One region of the Streptomyces sp. NPDC002057 genome, then DNA from elsewhere that is predicted to be linked to it. Evidence: riboswitches for the same ligand, from Rfam matches in the RefSeq annotation. Region 1 holds a riboswitch; the other holds the start of a gene.
What was found. Region 1 has a riboswitch for glycine ahead of gcvP (aminomethyl-transferring glycine dehydrogenase). Riboswitches for the same ligand answer to the same signal wherever they lie in the genome.

Region 1 (3,265 bases):
CTGGAGGCCGGAGGCGTGGCCGACGACAGCGCGAGCGCGCGCGCCGCGGGGGAGCGGCTGCGGGTGGACATCCTGGCGACGACCGGCCTGACGGGGTCCGTGGGGCTCGCCGGGTCCAAGATGATCGCGAAGATCGCCTCGGAGGAGGCCAAGCCCGACGGACTCGTCCTCATCGAGCCGGGGACGGAGCGGGAGCTGCTCGGGCCGCGTTCGGTGCGGATCCTGCCCGGGGTCGGGCCGGCGACCGGGGAGCACCTGCGGCGGGCCGGGATGACCACCGTCTCCGATCTCGCGGAGGCGGGCGAGGACGAGCTCGTACGGCTCCTCGGGCGGGCGCACGGGGCCTCCCTCCACCGCATGGCCCAGGGGTACGACGATCGGCCCGTGGTGGCCGAGCGGGACGCCAAGTCGGTGTCCGTCGAGGACACCTTCGACGTCGACCTGCACGACCGCGTGCGGATCAGGACCGAGGTGGAGCGGCTGGCGGAGCGGTGCGTGGGGCGGCTGCGGGCCTCGGGGCACTCGGGACGGACCATCGTCCTCAAGGTCCGGCGGTTCGACTTCTCCACGCTCACACGGTCCGAGACGCTCCGGGGGCCCACGGACGACCCGGGTGTGGTGCGGGAGGCGGCGGGGCGGCTGCTGGAGGGGGTCGACACGACGGGGGGTGTGCGGCTGCTGGGGGTCGGGGTGAGCGGGCTCGCCGACTACACGCAGGAGGATCTGTTCGCCCAGGCCGAGGCGGAGGCGGTGGCCGAGGCGATGGCGGGGGCAGCGGCCGATGCGGGGGCCGGGGCCGAGGCGGGGGCCGGGGCTTCTCCCGGTTCGGGAGGGGCCGAGGAGGGTGACGGGGCCCCGGGCGCGACGGCCGTGGCCCCCGCCGGGCCCGGGACCGAGGGGGCCGGCGAGCGGCACTGGTCGCCCGGACACGACGTGCGGCACGCCGTGTACGGGGCCGGGTGGGTCCAGGGGAGCGGGGTCGGGCGCGTCACGGTGCGGTTCGAGTCGCCCGGGTCGAAGCCGGGGCGGGTACGGACCTTCGCGGTGGACGATCCCGAGCTCGTGCCCGGGGAGGCGTTGCCGTTGGTGGGTGGGGAATAGGGGCGGCGGCCCCCGGGCGCGCCCGGGTCCGCCCGCGCCGCCCCTGTGAGGGGGCTACTGGCCGTCCTGGCCCGCCAGGCGGCCGAAGTCGGCGTCCGGGGCGTCGCTGGGCGGCGGGGGGAGCGCAAGGCTGTAGTGACGGTAGAGCTGGAGCTCCTGTTCGGGGGAGAGGTGGCGGCCCACGCCGAAGTCGGGGGCGTCCTTGATGAGCGCCCGCTCGTACGGGATGTGGAGACCGTCGTCCAGCAGGTCGCTCGGTTCCAGGGGAACGAAGGCGTCCCGGCTGAACAGGCCCGTGCGGACGGCCGCCCACTCGGGGATGCCGGTCGCGTCGTCCAGGTACACCTCGTCCACGGTTCCGATCTTGTGCCCGCTCCGGTCGTACGCCTTGCGGCCGATCAGGCTGCGCGGATCGATATCGGTCTGCACGGTCCCTCCAACTGGTCGCAACTGCTCTACACCCTACGAAAGTGCACATCTGGGATGTCGGCCACTTGAGCGATGGGAGCCGCAACCTCGCTGGTAGGCTGGCTGTGGCTGTCGACCCTGTGCGGGAGAGTCCCCCGGAGAAACCTTCCGGTGGGCGCCGAAGGAGCAAATCCTCCCCGGAATCTCTCAGGCCCCTGTACCGCGCGGACGAGGTCACTCTGGAAAGCAGAGCGGTGTCCGACGGCATGCGCTCTCACCGACGGTGAAAGCCGGCGTGCCGCGAAGCGTGCCGGTGAAACTCTCAGGTTGAGATGACAGAGGGGGAGGCCGTCCGGGTACCCGCGCCGTGGTGCCCCTCGCAGGTCGTGACGACCAGGAGGCCTCCGTACATGACCGCCAACCGCATTCCGCTCTCCGAGCTCGAACAGGGCATCCCGTTCGAGCAGCGGCACATCGGACCCGACGCCGAGGCGCGCGCCAAGATGCTCGCCCAGGTCGGTTACGGCTCCCTCGACGAGCTCACGGCCGCCGCCGTTCCGGACGTGATCAAGAACGCCGAGGCGCTCGGCCTGCCGGCCGCGCGCACCGAGGCCGAGGTGCTCGCCGAGCTGCGCACGCTCGCCGACCGCAACCAGGTCCTCGCGCCCATGATCGGCCTCGGGTACTACGGCACCTTCACCCCGCCGGTGATCCTGCGGAACGTGATGGAGAACCCCGCCTGGTACACCGCTTACACCCCGTACCAGCCGGAGATCTCGCAGGGCCGCCTCGAGGCCCTCCTGAACTTCCAGACCGTCGTCGCCGACCTGACGGGGCTGCCCACCTCCGGCGCCTCCCTCCTCGACGAGGGCACCGCGGCCGCCGAGGCCATGGCGCTCGCCCGGCGCGTCGGCAAGGTCAAGAACGGTGTCTTCCTCATCGACGCCGACGCCCTGCCGCAGACGATCGCCGTCATCGAGACCCGCGCCGAGCCGACCGGTGTCGAGGTCGTCGTCGCGGACCTCGGCGACGGCATCCCGGCAGAGATCGCCGAGCGCGGCGTCTTCGGCGTGCTCCTCCAGTACCCCGGTGCCTCCGGCGCCGTCCGCGACATCAAGCCGCTGATCGACGCCGCCCACGAGCTCGGTGCCGTCGTCACCGTCGCCGCCGACCTGCTCGCGCTCACCCTGCTCACCTCGCCCGGCGAGCTGGGTGCGGACATCGCCGTGGGCACGACGCAGCGCTTCGGTGTGCCGATGGGCTTCGGCGGCCCGCACGCCGGCTACATGGCAGTCCAGGACAAGCACGCCCGCTCCCTGCCCGGCCGTCTGGTCGGTGTCTCCGTCGACGCCGACGGGAACCGCGCCTACCGCCTGGCCCTGCAGACCCGCGAGCAGCACATCCGCCGCGAGAAGGCCACCAGCAACATCTGTACCGCACAGGTGCTGCTCGCCGTCATGGCCGGCATGTACGCCGTCTACCACGGCCCCGAGGGCCTCAAGGGCATCGCGCGCCGCACCCACCGGTACGCCGCGATCCTCGCCGCCGGCCTGACCGCCGGAGGCGTGGAGCTCACCCAGGGCGCCTTCTTCGACACCCTCACCGCCCGCGTGCCCGGCAAGGCCGACGAGGTCGTCGCCGCCGCCCGCGAGGCCGGTGTGAACCTCTACCGCGTCGACGCCGACCACGTGTCGATGTCCTGCGACGAGACCACCGGGCGCGCCCAGCTCGCCGCCGTGTGGGGCGCCTTCGGCGT
Region 2 (3,265 bases), on a different contig from region 1:
TCGTCCACCACGTCCTGGTTGGCGGCGACGACCTCACCCGTGACGGGGGAGTACAGGTCGCTCACGGACTTCGTCGACTCCAGCTCGCCGCAGGTCTCGCCCGCGGTGACCGTGGAGCCGACCTCGGGGAGCTGGGCGTAGACGACGTCACCGAGCGCGTTGGCGGCGAACTCCGTGATGCCGACGGTCGAGACGCCTTCCTCGGCGTCCGACAGCCACTCGTGCTCCTTGGTGTAGCGCAGCTGCTGGGGGTTGCTCATGGCCTGATTCTCCTGGATCGGGGGAGTGCTGATGAACGTGGGTCTTGCGGGGTGAGACGCGAAGTGAGACGGATACGTCACTTCTGGCGCTTGTAGAACGGCAGCGCCACGACCTCGTACGCCTCGTGGGTGCCACGGATGTCCACACCTACACCCTGGGTGCCGGGCGTGGCGTGCGCTGCGTCCACGTACGCGATGGCGATCGGCTTTCCGAGGGTCGGCGACGGGGCGCCGGAGGTGACCTCGCCGATCACCACGCCGTCCTTGACGACGGAGAAGCCGGCGCGCGGGACCCGGCGGCCCTCGGCGACCAGGCCGACGAGCTTGCGCGGCGGGGCGGTCTCGGCGCGCTCGGCGGCCTTCTCCAGCGCCTCGCGGCCGACGAAGCGACCCTCGTTGGTGGTCTTCTCGAACTTCACGACCCGGCCCAGGCCCGCGTCGAAGGGGGTGAGCGCGGTGGTCAGCTCGTGGCCGTACAGCGGCATGCCCGCCTCCAGGCGGAGCGTGTCACGGCAGGACAGGCCGCAGGGGATCAGACCGACCGGGGCGCCCGCCTCGGTCAGCGCCCTCCACACGCCCTCGGCGTGCTCGGGCTTCAGGAACAGCTCGAAGCCGTCCTCGCCGGTGTAGCCGGTACGGGCGATCAGGGCCGGCACGCCCGCGACCGTGCCGGGCAGACCGGCGTAGTACTTCAGACCGTCCAGGTCGGCGTCGGTCAGCGACTTCAGGATGCCGGGGGACTCCGGGCCCTGGACCGCGATCAGGGCGTACGCGTCACGGTCGTCCCGGACCTCGGCGTCGAAGCCCGCCGCGCGCTCGGTCAGCGCGTCCAGGACGATCTGGGCGTTGGAGGCGTTGGCGACGACCATGTACTCCGTGTCCTGGAGCCGGTACACGATCAGGTCGTCGAGGATGCCGCCGTCCTCCTGGCAGATCATCGTGTAGCGGGCACGGCCGACGCCCACCGTGGAGATGTTGCCGACCAGGGCGTGGTCGAGGAGCTCCACGGCCTGCGGCCCCGTGACGGTGATCTCGCCCATGTGGGAGAGGTCGAAGAGACCCGCCTTGGTGCGGACGGCGATGTGCTCGTCCCGCTCGCTGGCGTAGCGGAGCGGCATGTCCCAGCCCGCGAAGTCGGTCATGGTCGCGCCCAGCGAACGATGCAGGGCATCGAGGGCGGTCAGACGGGCAGTGCTCATGGGGTGGCTCCCGGGTCCCAAGGGCGGTTCGGTGACGAAACACATGACGGGCGAGGACGTCCTCCCCATCTGTCATGGAACCTGAGAGGTTCACCGAGAGCATCTCGTCGCCGTGAGAACGGCACCGGGAGATCGGCTTGCACCTTGGGTGGGGACACGTCGGGGTGTCCCGCTTTTCAGATCTGCCTCATCCACGCGGTACGGGGCCTGAGAGATTCAAGGGAGGGTCTTGCTCCTTCGGCGTCCGGACACGTACGGCGTCCGGAACTCTCCCGCGCGGATTCGAGCGGCCGGTATGCGATTGTGTGGCGACTGTGCGCGCCTGGCGCGCACATCATTGCACGCGAGCCCGGCGGGGCATATCGCTTGTGTCTCATTACCGTTTCTTTACACTTTGTGGGCAAGGGTCTTCTCAGGCCCGGCAGGGGGAGAAGCGATGAGGTTCCAGCACACCGGCGCGTACGCGCCGAGTACCGGCATACCGTCCCAACGGGCCCGCGCCAGGACCCGCGGCCGCGGCCGGCTCCTGCGCGACCTGCGCGAGCGCGGCGGCCGGGGCCCCCGCGCCCTCACCTTCGCCGCCGGGGACCTCGTGGTCGTCTCCGGGCTGCCCGGCAGCGGCAAGTCCACCCTCATGAAGCGCGCCGCCGAGGGCACCGGCATCGACTCCCAGGACACCCGCGAGCGCTGGGAGGCCCGGATGCCCCGCTTCCTGCCGTACGCCGTCTACCGCCCCCTGGTCCGGCTCGCGCACTACGCCGGACTGCGCCGCGCCCTGCGCTCCGGCGCGAGCGTGGTCGTGCACGACTGCGGCACCCAGTCCTGGGTGCGCGGCTGGCTCGGCCGCGCGGCCCGCCGCCGGGGCAGATCCCTCCACCTGGTCCTGCTCGACGTCGCCCCGGACACCGCCCGCGAGGGACAGCGCTCCCGCGGCCGGGGGGTCTCCTCCTACGCCTTCGCCCGGCACCGGCGGGCCGTCGGCCGGCTCGTCGCGGCCGCCGAGTCCGGCCGCCTGCCGCACGGCTGCGCCTCCGCGACCCTCCTCGACCGGGACGCGGCGGACTCCCTGCGGAGGATCGGCTTCCGCGACGCCGTCTGAGGGGGGCTCCCGGCCCGCGAGGTGCCGGACCTCCCGTCCCCGGGAGCGCTCGTACCCTTGTCTTCTGGCCACACCGGCTCCGGGGCGGCGTTAGGGTGCTGCCCGGGGCGGCCGGTGCGGCAGGCCGTGCGAGAGGGGACGAGGGGACCGTGGACGTGACGTGGCCGGGCAACGAGCTCGAAGAGGTCCTTGCCGCCTCACTCGGCAACCCCGAGGCGGGCGGACGCCTGGTCGAGGTGCTCGGCCGCAGCCCCGTCTGGGTGCCCCTGCCCAACGGCGGCGGACCCGACAGCCGTGACCTCGACCTCGCGACCCTGGAGATAGACGGCGCGGCCTACGTCCCCGTCTTCAGCTCCGAGCAGCAGTTCCTCGCCTGCGTCGGCGGCCACATGTCCTTCACCGTCGCCCCCGCCCGCGACTTCGCCCGCGGTCTGCCCCCGCAGCTCGGCATCGCCGTGAACCCGGGCGGCACCGTCGGCGTCCCGCTGCCCCCGCCCGCCGTGGCGGAACTCTGCCGCTCCGGCCGCACCCCGCTCGACGGACCCGCCACCGGCGGCCGCGTCCGCCTCTTCGAGCCCGACTGGCAGGACGACCCCGTCGACTTCCTCGCCGCTGCCTCCGCCGAGTTCGAGGCCGTCGGCGTCGTCACCACCGCCCGCCGCGCCCTCGCCAGCGTCGAGGGCACCGAACCCGCCCTCTTCGTCGGC

Region 2: another riboswitch for glycine. It lies ahead of gcvT (glycine cleavage system aminomethyltransferase GcvT); the one in region 1 lies ahead of gcvP (aminomethyl-transferring glycine dehydrogenase).

The regions. Positions count from the first base shown of each region.
Region 1 covers NZ_JBEOXR010000063.1:31,776-35,040, reverse strand. Annotated here, with positions in the region: gene ABT129_RS33350 (DNA polymerase IV) at 1-1,101, shown strand, start outside; gene ABT129_RS33345 (PRC-barrel domain-containing protein) at 1,156-1,530, opposite strand; glycine riboswitch at 1,643-1,742, shown strand; gene gcvP (aminomethyl-transferring glycine dehydrogenase) at 1,920-3,265, shown strand, end outside.
Region 2 covers NZ_JBEOXR010000002.1:306,379-309,643, forward strand. Annotated here, with positions in the region: gene gcvH (glycine cleavage system protein GcvH) at 1-260, opposite strand, end outside; gene gcvT (glycine cleavage system aminomethyltransferase GcvT) at 338-1,459, opposite strand; glycine riboswitch at 1,519-1,644, opposite strand; glycine riboswitch at 1,646-1,744, opposite strand; gene ABT129_RS03180 (AAA family ATPase) at 1,896-2,558, shown strand; gene ABT129_RS03185 (enhanced serine sensitivity protein SseB) at 2,708-3,265, shown strand, end outside.